One region of the Thiovibrio sp. JS02 genome, then DNA from elsewhere that is predicted to be linked to it. Evidence: riboswitches for the same ligand, from Rfam matches in the RefSeq annotation. Region 1 holds a riboswitch; the other holds the start of a gene.

What was found. A riboswitch is a leader RNA that binds a small molecule or an ion and turns the genes downstream of it on or off. The one in region 1 is predicted to bind cobalamin.
Region 2: linked by a shared signal. The riboswitch ahead of ACUUL3_RS03965 (hypothetical protein) and the one ahead of ACUUL3_RS08780 (TonB-dependent receptor plug domain-containing protein) in region 1 are both predicted to bind cobalamin.

What each region holds. Positions count from the first base shown of each region.
Region 1 is NZ_CM130715.1:1,882,393-1,891,186, reverse strand. It holds gene ACUUL3_RS08805 (ATP-binding protein) at 1-916, shown strand, start outside; gene ACUUL3_RS08800 (PAS domain-containing protein) at 1,090-2,448, shown strand; gene ACUUL3_RS08795 (SO_0444 family Cu/Zn efflux transporter) at 2,519-3,628, opposite strand; gene ACUUL3_RS08790 (ArsR/SmtB family transcription factor) at 3,632-3,988, opposite strand; gene ACUUL3_RS08785 (ABC transporter substrate-binding protein) at 4,221-5,108, opposite strand; gene ACUUL3_RS08780 (TonB-dependent receptor plug domain-containing protein) at 5,110-7,128, opposite strand; cobalamin riboswitch at 7,389-7,575, opposite strand; gene ACUUL3_RS08775 (hypothetical protein) at 7,955-8,119, opposite strand; gene ACUUL3_RS08770 (hypothetical protein) at 8,283-8,471, opposite strand; gene ACUUL3_RS08765 (energy transducer TonB) at 8,457-8,759, shown strand.
Region 2 is NZ_CM130715.1:824,268-833,061, reverse strand. It holds gene ACUUL3_RS03965 (hypothetical protein) at 1-767, opposite strand, end outside; cobalamin riboswitch at 861-1,043, opposite strand; gene ACUUL3_RS03960 (radical SAM protein) at 1,084-2,031, opposite strand; gene ACUUL3_RS03955 (hypothetical protein) at 2,034-2,318, opposite strand; gene recQ (DNA helicase RecQ) at 2,761-4,578, shown strand; gene ACUUL3_RS03945 (phosphate/phosphite/phosphonate ABC transporter substrate-binding protein) at 4,777-5,721, shown strand; gene ACUUL3_RS03940 (PAS domain S-box protein) at 5,735-8,794, shown strand, end outside.

The DNA of each region.
Region 1 (8,794 bases):
TTTCGGGGCGGCCAGCAAATGGCTGTTTTTTACGGCGGCGCCCATCAAGAATCGCGCCGGTGAGATCATCGGCGCCATCGAAACCCTGCAGGATGTGACGGACCGCAAACGGATGGAGGCGGAGATCCGGCAGATGAACGATGAGCTGGAGGCCAGGGTGGAAGAGCGCACCACCCAGTTGCGGCTTACGCACGAGCAGTTGCTGCATGCGGAAAAGTTGAGCGCGGTGGGCAAGCTCGCCGCTTCCATCGCCCATGAGTTCGGCAACCCCATCATCGGCATCCGCAATTTTCTAAAGAGTCTGCGCAAGGAAATCCAGCTCGGCGAGACCGATACGGAAATGTTGGACCTGGCCATCACCGAGTGCGGCCGCATCAAGGATCTGATCAGCAGCTTGCAGGATTTCAACCGGCCCACCACCGGCAAGTTCGCCCCGGTCGACCTGCACCGGATCATTGAGGATCTGCTTCTTTTCAGCAACAAGAAGCTCAAGGACAAGCACATCACGGTGGAGCGGGATTTCGCCGTTGAATTGCCAAGGATCCAGGCGGTGGCGGATCAGATCAAGCAGGTGCTTCTCAATGTCATCGCCAACGCCGAAGAAGCCATTCCTGGGACTGGCGGCACGATCCGCATCACCACCGAGGTTGTTGGCGAAAATGTGCGGATCAGCATCCAGGACTCCGGCAAGGGGATCAAGGCGAAGGACATGGATTACATCTTCGAACCCTTCTATTCAACCAAACCGGCTGTCGAGGGCACCGGCCTGGGGCTTTCCATCAGCTACGGGATCGTCAAGAGGCATGGCGGCAGCATCGCGGTGAAAAGCAGACCCGGCAAGGGGACGACCTTCGCGATTGTTCTGCCCATTCACGGGGCTCCCCGGCTCGACGATTCCCTCACCGTCTTCCGCTAGAAGACCAGGCGGCATCTTTTTCGTTGCCCCTCCGGTCCGGTTGCTCCTTTTACTTCCTGGGTATTTTGCGCTTTCTTTTTCCCATTCTTCCCTTTATTGTGACAATATGGCCTAACCTTTAAATGTGTAAACAGCTTTTCGCCTGACGTTCAGAAGGCGTGGAGGGGCTTGGCGTGGATGTGAATCGCTTTTTAAAGAAGTTTCCCCTCCCTGCCGCGTGGCGCATCTATCCCGTGGTCCTGCTGGTGACGGTTTTGATTGTTCTGGTCATCGGGCATGGCTTTTATACTTCGACCCGAATCACCAACCTCTATTCGCCTCTGATCGACGCGGCGATGGAAATCAAGCTTGAGGCGACCTTCGGTCATCTCTGGCTCGAAGAAATCCTTTCCGGGGACCGGGATGCGGAGCTGAAAACCGTGTACGCTCACTACGACAAGGCTGACTGGTATGCAAAGGCCATGCTTAACGGAGGGCAAAACGAGGAGGGGTTATTTCTTCCCTTGAAGGATCCGGTGCTGCGGAAGGAGATTGCCGAAACGCACAGACAGCTGCAACGGTTTGTCGAAATCACCAAGGAACGGGTCGCAAACCATCGTGAGAATCAGGCGGGGAGCGGAATCGACCGGCAGTACGACCATGTTTTCGCCAATTTCATCCGACAGGCGGACAAGGTGGAGACCCTGCTCCAGAATCGTGTCCAGCACGAGTTGGTACGTTTCAAGGCCGTGCAGATGTTTCTGGTTGTTTTTTCCATTGTCTTTGCCATTCTTTCTTTTTTCTTTTTCAGAAAAATCGAGAAAAATGACCGCCTGCGCCGGCTTGCCATTCAGCAGATGAACGTCCAGTTGCAGCGGGAAATCGTCGAGCGGCTTGAGGCGGAAAAGGCGCTGCATCGCAGTCAGGAGCTTTACCGTCTCGCCCAGAGGGTGGCCAAGGTCGGGAGCTGGGAATTGACCGTGGCGACTGGGGAGCTGATCTGGTCCGATGAGGTGGAGCCCATGTTCGGCATGCAGCCGGGAGAGTTTGCCGGCACCTATGAGGCGTTTCTGGAATGCGTGCATCCGGAGGACCGTCCGTTGATCGTCGAGCTGGTGGCGGTCGCCATGGAGAATGATATCCCCTATGAGGTGGAACACCGTATCCTCTGGCCGGATCAGACGGAGCGCTGGCTGCAGGAAATTGGCCTTGCCTTCCGGGATCGGGAAGGCAGGCTCGTCCGGATGGTGGGCATGGTCCGCGACGTCACGGCGAGAAAGAAGGCGCAGCAGGAACGGGAGAGCCTGATCGTCGAGTTGCGGGAAGCCCTTGACAATGTCAAGACCCTCAGCGGCTTTTTGCCCATCTGCGCCTCCTGCAAACGGATCCGTGATGACAAGGGCTACTGGAACCAGATCGAGGCCTATATCCGTGACCATTCCGAAGCGCAGTTCAGCCACGGCATCTGCCCGGAATGTGTCAAAAAGCTCTATCCCTTCCTCTCCCTCGACGAAGAGGGCAAGGTGGTGGAGAGCATCCCCAAGTCCCCCTGAGCCACGATTTCTTCTTGTTCGCCCTGATCTTTCCCGTTGTCCGGCCCCATTGCGGCTTTTTGCGGCAGGATCATTTGCCGCAGCCACACTCCCCGTGTTTCTTGCCCCTGTTTTTCCTGCGCAGGCCGGCCCGGACTGAGCGGGTCAGGGGAGCGGCCGACAGGGCAAGGATGAGAAAGGCCGAGGCTAGTTGGAGCGGGTAGGGAATTATTTCGCCGGCTTGCCCGAGGGTCGCCTGCGCAGAGATTCCCGCCGCGCGATAGAGCCAGTCAACGGCCAGACCGCACAAGACCGAGACCACGGCGATACAGAACAGATAGAGGGCGGTGGATCGTTTGCCAAGCAAACCCACCAGCATCGTCAGTGAGGCGATGTTGGTGGCCGGGCCCACCAGGAGAAAGACCAGAGCCGCGCCGGGACTCACTCCCTTCAGGATCAGGGCGGCGGCAATGGGGGTGGAGGCGGTGGCACAGATATAGAGGGGAATCCCGAAGGCCAGCATGAGCAGCATGGCGGAAATCCCTCCGGTCAGATAGCTGGTGATGAGGTGGTCCGGCACCAGCACGGTGATGAGGCCCGCCAGGAAGAGGCCGGCAAAGAACCAGCCGGCCAGATCTCCCCAGAGTTCGCCAAAGGCATACCCCATGCCCGCCCGGATTTTTTCGGCAAGGCCGTGATGGGCAGCGTGTTCTTCCGGAGAACAGTTTGCGCCATTGCAGCAACCGTCAACCGCGCAACTGAGATCCGGCGTCATCAGCCGCGGCCTGGGAGGGTTCATGATGTTCTCGCTGATGCCGGCAACCATTGCCGAGATAAAGGCGGCAACCGGCCGGGCCACGGTCATGATCGGGTCGAGGAGGGCGTAGGTGATGGCGATGGAGTCCACCCCCGATTCCGGGGTGGAGACCAGGAAGGCGGTGGTGGCGCCGTTGTTGGCGCCCTGTTTTTTCAAGGCGGCCGCCGCGGGCAGCACCCCGCAGGAGCACAAGGGCAGGGGGATGCCGAAAAGGGCGGCCTTGAAAACCGATTTGAAGCGACCCTCCCCGAGATGGCGTGCAACATAGGCCGGGGAAAGAAAAACCTTGAGCAGCCCGCCGATGGCGATGCCGAAAAGGATGTATGTCGAGGCATCGAGGAGCAGATCCCAGGAGGCGGAGAGAATGGCAGTGAGAAATTCCATGGCTTATTCCTTGATATGTTCCAGCGCGACCCGGACAAGCTGGCCCACGTGCGTGTCGGCCAGCCGGTAATAGAGAACCGGGCCTTCCCGGCGATTGGCCACCAGGGCCATCTGTCTGAGCAGCCGCAGCTGATGACTCACCGCGGATTCGCTCACTTCGAGAAAGGCCGCCAGATCGCAGACGCACATCTCTTCCTTGAGCAAGGCCCAGAGGATTCTCAGACGGGTCGGGTCGGCAAAGGCCTTGAAAAACTGGGCAAGCCGTTCTATCTCTCCGCCGGGCAGGAGAGCATCCTTTGCGCGCCGCACCCTTTCCGTATGGATGATCCGGCATTGGCACTGATCGAGCGGGTTTTGCATGATACCTCCGGATGATATATGAGTATATGTTCATATATTGCCATTATCAGGGGTCTTGTCAAGGGGGAAGGTGAAGGCGGTGGGCGCGCAAAAAAGCAGGGCCGCACAGGTCTGCTTGCGAATATCCGGTCTCTTTCGGTCGCGTGCCGCAGGCGCCCGTCCCGTTCCGGCTGTTTTTGGGCGAATACACCGGAAACGCCTCGGTGGTCCCTGTTCGCTGCCATACCCTGCTTCAGCGATTTTCCCGCTGATCGATCTCCGGATGGATCAGGGCGGCGATGATCCCGAGGGTTCTGGCAAAAGTCATGGGCGAAGGGCTGCAGACCGAAGCCGGGTCGAGGACATGCACCCTTCCGGCCCGCGCCGCCTTCAGGACCGGCATCCGCTGCCACTTTTCTTTCTCCTCGCCTGCGATGCCCGTTTCCGAGCCCATTATGGCGATTACGATCAGATCGGGGTCTGCGGCGATCACCTTTTCAGGGTTCAGCACTCCGGAGCGCTGGTCGGCGGCGATGTTGAGGCCTCCGGCCAGGGCGATGAAATCGTGGGTGAAGGAACTTTCCAGCGAAGCAAAGAGCGGCCTGGTCCCGACCTGGAGGAAGACCTTTTTCCTGGGAAGGTGCGCCACTTTTCTCTGAACCGCCTCCACCTCGCCCCTGGCCTGATCAATGATGCGCCGGGCTTCTGCCGTTGCCCCCAACAACTGACCAAGCTCGCTGAACTGGCCGCAGATTTCCTTAAACGAGGCTGGCTGCCTGAAGCGGACAACCCGCAGTCCCAGGTTTTGCAATTGCTTGAGCTGCTCCGGCCTGGTCAGGGCGGTGGCCAGGATCAGGTCCGGCTTGAGGCTGATGATCTTCTCGATGGAAACCTGCATCACCGAGCCGATTTTTTCCTTGTGCCTCGCCGCCTCCGGCCGGACGCAGTAGCTGGTGTCGCCGACAAGACGGTCGCCTGCCCCGAGGAGATATACATTCTCGGTGTTGAGCGGCCCTAAGGAGACGATGCGCTTGGCCTGCGGCAAAGATCCTTCGCATTTTCCCGGGGAAGGGGAGAGCAGGATGAATAGGCAGAGCAGGGTAAAAATCCCTGCCTGCCCCATGGTCGAATGGGTTTCCATGCTAGAATTCATACCTGTAGCTGGCGAAGAACGCGCGGCCCGGTTTTGGAAAGCCCTTCTTTTCGTAATACTCCTCGTTGAAGAGATTATCCGCCTTTACGGTGAGCCGGTGGTTGCTCGGAAACGAGAAACCGATCACCAGATCCGCCACCGTGAAGGAGGGATACTCCACCTCCGGGTACCCGGCCGTGTTCCAGTCCGTATCCTTCATTCTCCCCTGCCGGCGGCACTGCAGTCTGGCGTCGAAAGCCCCGCCGGCATACTGCAGGCCGTAATTCACGGTGTGCTTGGCCACGTTGTGGATATCCCGCATGATGGCCGGACTCTCTTCCTCTTCCGCGGTGAGCATGTGAGTGGAATTGACGAAGAAGACAAGGGAGCGGTGCCAATGGAGAGGGGCGCCGATGTCAAGGGAAAGCTCGGTTTCAAGCCCCGCCATTTCCGCGCTGAGGCTGTTTTCGTAGGTCGTGGTGGTGGTGCTTGTCACGCTGATGATCTTGTCCCGCACATCGGTATGGAAACAGGTGAGATCGCAAGAAAGCCCCCAATCGCTCCGGTCGTAGCCGGCGCCGAAATCAAAGGTCGTGGAGGATTCCGGGTCAAGATCTGGATTGCCCTGGATCACCATGGTGACACCACCCACCGCCTCTTCCGAATAGCCTGCCAACTGGGCGGCGGTGGGTGGCACAAAGGCCTTGCCGATGGTGGTGTGGAAGCGTACGCCCTGTTTGAAGAGATAGTTCAGTCCGGCACGGGGACTGAAGGTGGAAAAGTCTTCCGAGTTGGGGGTGAAATCGGTTTTGTATGGGGTTGTTTTTGTTTCGACGGTAAAGGTATCGTGGCGGCCTCCCAGGGTTGCGGTGAGCCGCTCATCGAGGAGTTTCCAGACGGTTTCCAGATAGCCGCCCCAGTTTTCCCGGCCCTCGTCCGGGGAAGAAGGGGCTTTTCTGGTGCCGTCCTGGTTGTAGCCGCGTTTTTTCGAGTTGATATCCTGATAATCAATGCCGGCGATGAAGCGATGCCGTTTCCAGGCATATTCATCCTTGAGCTGGAACCCGAGCCAATCGGTATCCGCTTCATGGTCGCGGTGGGGCGCGACCTGGACCGGCACACTCCAGCCCGTGTAATGCTTGTGGTTTTCCGTTGTTTCGTTGGTTTTGAAGGCGGTGAGGTCGATCCGGTTGTCGGCACCCAGATTTCCGCCCAGCCGCAGGTCAAGGCCGTACCGGTCGATATCCTTATGGCCCGACTTCTTATCCCCGTCCGCGAGATCGCCGGGGGTTTCGATGTCCAGGCCCTGGTAGAGGTCGCCGCTTGCGTCAAGCCGCCAGGTCTTAGCAAGGGCTTTTCCGAGACGGAGGGCGCTGTTCCGGGTTTCATAGCCGGTATGCGCCCTGGTCTCGCCGTTTCCCATCTCATAGTCGCCGACCTGCGCAAAGCGCCTGGCCGAGAGGTCAAAGTCAAAGCCATTGCTCGATGCCCCGCCCATGGCTGTCTGCTGGCTGTTGGCCTGAAACGAGCCAAAGCCGATTTCGGCCATGCCGGTAAGCGGTCCGGTGCTCTTTCTGGTGATGATGTTGACCACCCCGCCCATGGCCTCGCCACCGTAAAGCGAGGAGGCTGGGCCTTTGAGGACTTCGATCCTTTCCACATTGTCCATGGGGATGGCCGCGAGATTGGTCGCTCCCGCCGGCCTGCCGTTGATGAGGATCAGCGAGTGCCTGGTGATGCCGAGGGCTTCGGGCCGGAAACCGCGGATGCCGATGCCCGCGAGAGCTCCGGGATATTCGACAACGCCCACCGAGCTGTTTTTTTTGAGCTTTTCGCTCAAGGTGTCGCCGGTGGTGAGTTCAAGGTCCTGGCCGTCGATCACCTCCACCTTGGCCGGGATGGTCGCGACCTTTTCCTCGCTGCGGGTGGCGGTGACCACCACCTCGTCCAGAATTGCGGTTTCTTGGGCAAAACCAGATGTGCTGAGGCAAAGGCTCAGCAGGATAAGGGAGCAGATTCCTTTTTTCATGCCCGGCCTCCTGGGAGACAGCGCCGCATGGCAAACTGGAAAACATTCCAGTCCCTGACAGACAGCAGGGTGTGTTTACAGAAACTTCTTTCGCTTGTGACCATATCCCGTTCTCCTCTTCTCTGCGCCGCATGAGCCAAGCGGCACATTGTTTGTGAGTCCGGGCAAAAAAAATCCCCGGACCAATGAAAATTGATCCGGGGATTCCCTGGTGTTCCCGCGAATAAGGTGAGCATTCCGCCCCTTGTCCGCGGGGGCAGGCTCTTATTGTTTTTCAGACAGGTCTTCTGACTCCCGGTTCGTCCTCCTTTTGCGCCTTCCCAACCTCGTCGCGGTCAGTGGCATACCTGCAAAATTCGTCCCCGGTCACAGCGGCGGGCCCGTCCCGGATTTACACCGGGTTCCCTATTAAGCTCGGTTAAGAGCATCTGAAACAGGTGGGCAAATTAATAAATGGCTTGGCAAAGAGCAAGCGGAAAAAAGGATGGGCCTCCCCAATGATATGAGGTTTTGGTCGGATGGTGAAATAAAAGTTTCGGAAAAACAGGGTATTGCGAGAGCTTCCTAGTAGCACGAAATTTATTTTTTTCACATTTTTCTTGAAACCGGAATTTGTTTCCGTTACGGTGCTACCGTTTGAAAATTTGTGTCACTGCGGTTGGGGCAGGTGGCGCGGCAGGCAGCCGGCAGCCAGGAAAGGAGAAGCCATGTTCGATTTGAGCAACGAAGAGGGGAATTCCCGTGCCCTCGATGTGCCGGTATCTACTGCCGGCCCATCTTGCTTCTCCGTCGCGACTGATAAGAGCTCAAAAATGGTCTCGGTGCGCTATCGATACCGGCGGCTGTTTTTCTTGGGGGTTTCCCTGGCGCTGCACGGGGCGGTGTTCTCGGTTTTTGCCGCATTTCCCAGGCCGCAGCAGAGCAAGGTCATTGAGATCAGCTTGCTTGAGCTGCCGTCCTCTTCCTCTTCGTTGGTTGGCCCTTTGGCCATGGACGCGCCTGCGTCTCCGGTCGGAGAAGCAAGGGCGGAAGAGAAAAAGTCGGTCAGCGCCCCCATCGCGAGGAAGTCCGTTTCCAAGGAAGCCCCAAAAAAACCGCCCCGGCCGGCGGATCGGCAGAGTCTTGCATCGGAACCTCAGCCGCAGGCAGCAATGTCAGACAAAATCGAGGCCGAAAATGAGGGAGAGGGAGCAGAGGCTGAAGTTGCCGGGGGCACGGAAACAGAGACCGGGGCGGCGGACGGTGGGGCCCTGGAAGATTTCCGCCCGGGAGCGGGAGAAGCTGGAGGAGTTGGAAAGGATGGCTTCGGGCCTGGGAATCTGAATAGCATGGGCGGTCTTCATCCTCTTGCCCAGTATCTGCAACTTGTTCGGGAGAGGATCGCCAGTTGCAAAAAATACCCTCCCCTGGCCAGACGAAGGCAGCTTGAAGGTCGGGTGGGTATCCGCTTTCTTCTTGCCGGCACTGGTGGAGCACAGGAGATCAGGGTCAGCGCAAGCTCCGGCCAAGAGATCCTCGACAGGGCCGCCATCAGGGCCGTGCAGGACGCTGCCCCCTTTCCGCCGCCGCCGGCCGGTCTGCTCGCTGGGGCTGTCGTGGTCGAACTGAACATTGTTTTTAATTTGTCGTGAATTTTTCCGCACCGGAAAAGAAAGATGAGGAGAGG
Region 2 (8,794 bases), 1.1 Mb from region 1:
CCCCCGGCGAGCAGGGCCCCGGCGGCGGCCAGGCCCGCGGAAAACTCCACGGTGACATGGGCCATGACGATGGCCAGGCTCTGCGGATTGAGCCAGGCGAGAAACCCGGCCTTGCCGGCCAGGGAGTGCTCAAGCCAGCTGAAGAATCCCTTCTTGCCCAGGAAAAAGAAGAGGGTGTAGACAGGCACCGTGAAATACAGAAGCCCCCTGATCCTTTTCTGGAAACGCCTCGCACTCTTCCGCACGGCCTGTTGCCAGCCGATCCTTTCCCGGTGGGGCGCGGCGCCCTCAGCCCGCCCATCCGCCAGGGGCGGCAGCAGCAGCCTGCCCCAGATCACCACCAGCAGGGTTTGCAGGATGGCGGCGCTGAAGGTCAGGGCCACGTAGAGAAAGGCCGCCCTCTTGATAAAGGGCGCGGTGAGAAAAAAGACCGTGGGCAGGTGCAGGAAAAAACGCGGCAGGCTGTTGAAAAGGTTGGCGAGCACCAGCTCCTTCTTGCTCATCCGCCCCTTGGCAAAGGCCTCGGCGAGCATGGTGTTGGCGGTGACCCCGGAAAAAAAAGCCATGGAAAAACTGGCGCCCGAAACGGCGGACAGCCTGCCCAGCCTGACCAGGGGCCTGGTCAGGGCGGCGAGCCGGTGTGTCCAGTTGAGGGCCTCGATGAAATTCGCCACGAGCAACCCCAGCGAGATCCAGAAGAGGAGCTTCAGCAACGGCCATACCAGCTCGGGCCAGAGGGCGGCTATGAGGTGTGCGTCCAGCAGCATGAAAAAAAAATCCCCGGACCGATAAAATCGATCCGGGGATGCCCTTGCTTATCCACGCGAGATCATACGGATAATCACTTGTCCACGGTGATTATGCAACCAGTCTCCCAAGGCAGGTCTTCTGACTCTCGGCTCATCCTTGTTCCACGCCTTCCCGTTCATGAAACAGTGGCATACAGCGGAACTTGTCCCCGATCACAGCGGCGGGCCCGTCCCGGATTTGCACCGGGTTCCCTTTTCAGCTCATGCACGAGCGCCTGAGATATGAGACCAACATTTAATTGAAAGCGCCCTGCTTGTCAAGGCGCTTTCTGCGTCAGACGATGCCCAGGGATCGCAGCATCTTCTCGAAATCGCGTTCATCCAGGCGGGTCAGCCCCGCCGCGTGGGCAAGGCGGAGCGCCTCCTGATACTCCTCGACCCGCAGGCTCCGGTCGATGGGCGGAAAGTCCAGGGCCTGGCCGCAGGGGCGGTACTGGTCCATGATGTTCACATAGGTGGTTGCCGAGATCTCCTCGGCGATGAACCCGAGAATCGCGCCTGTTTCCGTCAGTCCCCCAGGCATGACCAGATGGCGGAGCAAAAGGCCGCGCTCGGCAAGGCCCTCTTGGTTGATGACAAGCTCGCCCACCTGCCGGTGCATCTCAATAATCGCCGCCCTGGCCCGCTCCGGATAATCGGGGGCCCTGGCGAACCGTTTGGCGCTGGCCTTGTCCCAGAACTTGAAATCCGGCATGTAGATGTCGACGACACCGTCGAGCAGGGCCAGGGTCTCGACAGAGTCATAGCCGCTTGAGTTGTAGACCAGGGGCAGGCGCAGACCGCCCTCGATGGCCGGAAGCAGGGCTTCCAGGATCTGGGCCGCCACATGGCTGGGGGTGACCAGATTGATGTTGTGGCAGCCCTGCTTCTGCAGGCTCAGCATCATGGCGGCCAGCTGGCCCGGGCTCACCTCCACCCCTTCGCCGAGGTGGCTGATCCCGTAATTCTGGCAGAAGACGCAGCCGAGGTTGCAGTTGCTGAAAAAGATGGTGCCGGAGCCGCCAACCCCCACCAGGGGCCGCTCTTCCCCGAAATGGGGGGTGTAGCTGGCCACCACGGCCTTGCGCCCGGTCCGGCAGATCCCCTTTTCGTTCGCCAGACGATCGACTCCGCACTGCCGCGGGCAGAGGCGGCAGGAGGCGAGGAGAGCGAGGGCGCTCTCTGTCCGCCGTTTCAGCTCGCCGCCGGCGGCAAGGGTGAGATAGCGGGGGCCGGCGGCCATGCTTACCGGAGGGCCGCTGTCGGCGCCAGGCCGCCGGCGATTTTTTTGTTTCTGAAATAGAGGAGAATATCCCCTGCCACCATGAACCCGTTCAGCATGTAGAGATAAATGACCGGATCGAAACTGTGGAAGACCTTGTGCAGGACGCCGGCGACATAGCCGGCAAGGACCACGCAGAGGAAAAAGAGGCTTTTCCCGGCATTGGTGCGGCTCCGCCAGGATCGGTAAAGGGAAAAGGGCCAGGCCGCGCCGAAGCAGACCAGCATGATGATCTCGAAAATACTCATGATCCGAAAACCCGAAAGCCAAATTTCAAAAAAGGAAGAAAGTGGACAGCATGAGCAATTATCCCCCACCGGAATCGAAATGCAATGAAAAATAAAGCCTGTTCTCCAACGGATTCCACCGTCGCCATTTTGTCCTGCCGGGTAGCGAAGCACATGGAGAAAAAAGATCCCCTTCTTTTTTTGCTTGCCCTACATCCCCCCCAAGGGTGAAGAGAATAAGCAAAAAAACGGCTCCCGGTTCGTCCTGGTCCTGCGGACTTCCCGGAGTTCAACCCCCTTGCGGATACTTCTCGGCCATGGCGCAATGGGGGATAAAACAATACACGCCTTCACAGCACCTTCGGATATTTTTTCCAGGCACTCTTCAACCTCTTGCGGTAAGGTTAGACACCTGACACGCATGCCCCGTATCCAAAACACCACGTGAGCCCTCGCCACCGCAATGTATAACAATCCTTTGGAAACACTCAAAAAAATATTCGGCTATGCTTCCTTCCGGTCCCCGCAGCAGGAGATCATCGAAGGTCTGATCCGCGGCGAGGACGCCTTTGTCCTCATGCCCACCGGCGGCGGCAAATCCCTCTGCTACCAGATCCCGGCCCTGCACCGGCCCGGGGTCGGCATCGTGGTCTCGCCGCTGATTTCCCTGATGAAGGATCAGGTGGACGCCCTCAAGGCCTGCGGGGTAAAGGCCGCTTTTTACAACTCCTCCCTGAACAGCGTCGAGGCCCGCCGGGTTCTCGCCCAGCTGCGCAACGGCGAACTGGACCTTCTCTATATCGCCCCGGAGCGGCTGCTGGGCAACGAGTTTGCCGAACGGCTCCGCGAGATCCCCATTGCGCTCTTCGCCATCGACGAAGCGCACTGCATTTCCCAGTGGGGCCATGACTTCCGGCCGGAATACAGCAAGCTCGGCCAGCTGCGCCGACTTTTCCCCGATGTTCCGCTGATCGCGCTCACCGCCACGGCCGAGCCCCACACCCGCCAGGACATACTCGCCCGGCTCGGCCTTGCCCCCTCCCAGTGCCACATTGCCGGCTTCGACCGGCCCAATATCCGCTACTCCGTGCTCGGCAAACAAAAGCCTTTCAACCAGCTCGCCGCCTTTCTCAAGGGCCGCGAACAAGAGGCCGGGATCGTTTACTGCCTGAGCAGGAAGCGGGTGGAATCGGTGGCCGCCCGGCTCCGCGCGGCGGGTTTTCCCGCGGCCGCCTACCACGCCGGCCTGCCGGCCGGAGAACGGCAGCGGGTGCAGGAGGAATTCCTCCGTGACGATGTCAGGATCATCGTGGCCACGGTGGCCTTCGGCATGGGCATCGACAAATCCAATATCCGCTACGTGGTCCATTACGACCTGCCCAAGAACATCGAAAGCTATTATCAGGAAACCGGCCGCGCCGGCCGGGACGGCCTGGCGGCCGAAGCCCTGCTCCTCTTCGGCCAGGGCGACATCGCCCTGGCCCGCGGCCTGATCGAAAACAGCGGCAATCCCGAGCAGAAACGCATCGAACTGCACAAGCTCAGCAGCATGGTGGGCTTTGCCGAGGCTTTGAGCTGCCGGCGCCAGGTGCTGCTCGGCTATTTCGGCGAACGGTTGGCCGAGCCCTGCGGCAATTGCGATATCTGCCTCGACCCGCCCGAGGTCGTCGACGTGACCGAAGACGCCCGCAAGGCCCTCTCCTGCGTTTACCGGGTCGGGCAGCGTTTCGGCATGGGCCACGTGATCGATGTTTTGCGCGGGGCAAGGAAGGAACGGCTCCTGCAGCTTGGCCACGACCGGCTTTCCACGTACGGCATCGGCGCGGAGAAAAGCCAGGAATACTGGGGCAGCCTGCTGCGCCATCTGGTGCAGCAGGGCTATCTGGAACAGGATGTGGGCAATTATTCGGTGCTCACCCTGAAGGCGGCGGCCCAGCCCCTGCTGCGCGGAGAGCAGACTCTGAGCATGGCCCGGCCGGGGCGCAAGCCGGTGGCGGCCGCGAAAACGGCCCGCCGCCGAGAAGGGGATCCAGAGTATGACCAGGCCCTCTTTGACAGCCTGCGGGCCTTGCGGAAAAAAATGGCCGACGCGGCCGGGGTGCCGCCCTTTGTCATCTTCAGCGACAGAGCCCTGGCCGAAATGGCCGCCCAACTGCCCACCGATGAGGAGGCGTTTCTGGCCATCCACGGGGTGGGAGCCCACAAGCGCCAACGTTACGGCGAAGCCTTTCTTGCCGAGATACGGGAATTTTGCCGGACAACGGCCGCCGGAGGGCGATGACGACCGTCCCGTCCCCGCCAGGCTCCCCGGCGTTTATCCCGGTTTATCCCCATTGATGGGGTGCTTCCCGCCCTCCTTAAACGGTCGGCGTTTTCGGCCTCCTCCCTGCCTTGACATTTCCCCCGCATCTGTTGCATTCTGAAAGACAGGACAACAATCAGGAAATCACCGCGCGGCAGTTCTCCTCAAGGAAAAAACATGAGCCACAGGCACCCAGGCACCACCATCACCCGCCTCAAGGCACGGCTTTCCTCCCTGCCAGTCCGGCTTGCCGCACTGCTATCGGCGTTCTTGCTCATCGCCTGTGATTCCCCGAAACAAGAGGGCTATGCCCCTGCTTACTCGGACACCCCCGCCGCCGGCAAGGTTGTCCTGATCTTCGGCGTCCATCCGCTGCACAACCCCCAGCGCCTCCATGAAACCTACGGCCCCCTGATCGAATATCTGAACCGGAACATTCCCGAATGCACGATCCGCCTTGAGGCTTCGCGCTCCTACGACGAGTTTGACAAAAAACTCTACGACCGCCACTTCCATCTTGCCCTGCCCAATCCTTACCAGACCCTCAATTCCCTGCGGCACGGCTATCGGATCTTCGCGAAAATGGGCGAGGACGACAAGTTCCGCGGCATCATCATCGTCAGAAAAGACAGCGGCATCAACAGGGTTGCCGACCTGAAGGGAAAGGTCGTCAGCTTCCCCGCGCCCACCGCCCTGGCCGCCACCATGATGCCCCTCTATTTCCTCCATACCCACGGCCTCGACGTAAACAAGGAAATCGAGCGCCTTTTCTCCGGCTCCCAGGAATCATCGATCATGAATGTGTACTTGGGCAAAAGCGCGGCCGGCGCCACCTGGCCACCCCCCTGGCAGGCTTTTTGCGAACGCAACCCCGGCATTGCCGCCGAGCTTGAGGTGAAATGGGAATCCCCGCCCCTGCTCAACAACGGCCTGGTGGCCCGGGATGATCTCCCGCCCGAGGTGGTGGCCAGGGTCCGCTCCCTCCTCGTGGCCCTGCACAGCCACGAAGAGGGCCGCCTTCTTCTCGCCGCCCTCCCGCTGGCCCGTTTCGAGAGCGCCACGGAGGCCACCTATCGGCCGGTCCGCGACTTTCTGCGACAATACGCCGAGGCGGTCCACTGAGATGGGGAGCCTGATGACGACACCGGCCGATGCCGCAAGAGCCCTCTGGCCCAAAACGATCCGCTCCCGGCTGATCTGCGGGGTTGCCCTCGTGCATCTCCTGCTGATGACCGTCTTTGTCCTCGATCTTGTCGCCCGGCAACGGGATTTCCTCAGCGAGCAGAGCCTGGAACAGACCACCAGCCTGGCCGAAACCCTGGCCATCAACAGCGGCTCCTGGGTTCTGGCCAATGACGTGGTGGGACTTGAGGAAATCGTCCTCGCCTTCCGCAGGTATCCGGATCTCCATTACGCCATGGTCATCGACATCGACGGCCAGGTGCTCGCCCACACCGACAGATCCCACGTCGGCCAGCATCTGGTTGATGAAAAAAGCCTCACCCTCCTCAAGTCCGGCCCGGAAAGTCAGGTTCTCCATGCCGGGCACGACATCATCGACATTGCCGCGCCGATCATGACCGGCACCGGAGAGATCATCGGCTGGGCCAGGATAGCCCAGGGTCAGGAGAAAATAGCGGACAACCTGGGGATCATTTCCCGCAACGGCATCCTCTACACCCTGCTGGCCATTGCCGCAGGCTCGCTTCTCGCGGTGCTGCTCGGCAACCGTTTGACCTCGGGCCTCACCAGGCTGCTCTCCGTCTCCAATCAGATCAAAAACGGCCGCCGGGACCTGCGGATGGATATCTCCCGCCAGGATGAAATCGCTCTCCTGGGAGAGGGATTCAACAACATGCTCGACGCCATCGTGGCCAAGGAAAAACTCATCCTCCTCAACCAGCAGCGGCTGGAAAGCCTTGCCCGGATCTTCCAGTTCGAGCCCGCGGATCGGCAGGAACTCCTGGACTTCGCCCTGCAAGAGGCGATCCGCCTCACCGGCAGCAAAATAGGCTATATCTGCCATTACGATGAGGAGAACCGGGAGTTTATCATCAACAGCTGGTCCAGGGAGGCGATGCGGAAATGCGCCGTCGCCGGGCCGCCGACCCGCTTTCAACTGGACAAATCGGGGCTGTGGGGGGAGGCGGTGCGGCAGGGCCGGCCCGTCATCATCAACGATTTCCAGGCCGAAAACCCTTTGAAAAGAGGTTGTCCCCCGGGTCATGTCGAGCTTCGCAACTTCCTGACCATCCCGGTGTTCCGGGAAAAACGGGTCGTTGCCGTGGTGGGCGTGGCCAACAAGGCGACGGACTACGACCAGGGGGATATCTCCCAGCTTTCCCTGCTGATGGACGCGGTGTGGAAGATCGTCGAACGCAGGCAGGCCGAGGAGGCCCTGCGGGAACAGCGCGCCATGCTCCAGCAGATCCTGGACACCGTTCCCCAGTCGATCTTCTGGAAGGATGCCGCCCTCACCTACCTGGGCTGCAACCGGGTTTTCGCCCGGGCCGCCGGCCTGGACGACCCCGGCCAGATCAGAGGCAAGACCGATTTCGACCTGCCCTGGCCAAGGGAGGAGGCCGAGGCCTATCGCGCCGACGACCAAGAGGTCATCGACGGCAAAGAGTGCAAGAGGCATATCGTCGAACCGCTGCAGCAGGCGGATGGGAACAGGATCTGGATCGACACCACCAAGATGCCGCTGCCGGACGGGGAGGGAAATGTCCATGGCGTTCTCGGCATTTATGACGACATCACCGAGCGCAAACGGGCCGAGGAAGCGTTGAGCCAGAGCGAAGAGAACCTGAGACAGGCCCAGCGCATCGCCCGCCTCGGGAGCTGGACCCTCGATCTGACCGGCAACAAGCTGGTCTGGTCGGATGAAATCTACCGGATCTTCGAGATCGATCCCGCGGAATTCAACGCCTCCTACCAAGGCTTCCTGACCGCCATCCATCCCGAGGACCGGGAGGCGGTCGACCTGGCATACACCGAAGCGCTCAGAAACAAAACGCCTTACGAGATTACCCACCGGCTGCTGATGAAGGACGGCCGGGTGAAATTCGTGCATGAGCGGGGCGAGACGGTCTATGATCCGGAGGGACGCCCGCTGCGCACGCTCGGCACGGTTCAGGACATCAGCGAACAGAAACTGGCGGAGCAGGCCCTGGCCAGGGCTTCCCGGGAATGGTCCGCGGCCATGGACGCTTCCGACGATGTGGTCTACCTGCTGAACCTCGACCGCCGCATCGTCCGGGCCAACAAGGCCTTTTATCTGGCCACCGGCTCCAGCCCGGAAACCGCCGTCGGCCGACATGTGGTCGAGCTTGTCCATCCCGGGGGAGAACCGGCCCCCTGCCCCATCTGCCGTGCCCAGGAGGAAAGACGCGACCTGCGGGTAATCATGGAGGCGGATGACCCCGCCAACCCCGTCGGCCGCCCCCTTGAGATCACCGTGAAAATAATCCGCGATCAGGCGGAACGGCCCATGAGCATTCTCATCAGCCGCCATGACCTCAGCGCGGCCAGGAAGGAAACGGAGGAAAAAACACTCCTGGAAAGGCAGCTGCGCCAGGCGCAGAAGATGGAAGCCATCGGCACCCTGGCCGGCGGCATCGCCCACGACTTCAACAATATTCTCGCCATCATCTTCGGCTACAGCGAACTGGCCATGGTGGACAAGGATCTGGAAAGCTGCCGCCGGCATCTGGAAGAAGTGGTCAGGGGAGCCGAACGGGCAAAAGAGCTGGTCCGGCAGATCCTGACCTTCAGCCGTCAGGCGGACCAGCAGAAGCAGCCCCTGCAGGTTTCGCTGGTTGTCAAGGAGGCCCTGAAGATGTTGCGCGCCTCCATCCCCACCACCATCGACATCCGTCAGGAGATCATTTCCCAGGCCACGGTCCTGGCCGATCCCACCCAGATCCATCAGATCATGATGAATCTTTGCACCAACGCCTACCACGCCATGCGGGAAACAGGAGGGACCCTTGCCGTTTCCCTGGACGAGGTGACGATTGGCCCGCGGGACTTCGCCGATGCCGACCTGGCAGCGGGCAACTACCTGAAACTTGAGATACGCGACACGGGCTGCGGCATCGATCAGAAGATAAAGGAAAAAATTTTTGAACCCTACTTCACCACCAAGAAGCGCGGCGAGGGAACCGGGATGGGACTGGCGGTGGTGCATGGCATC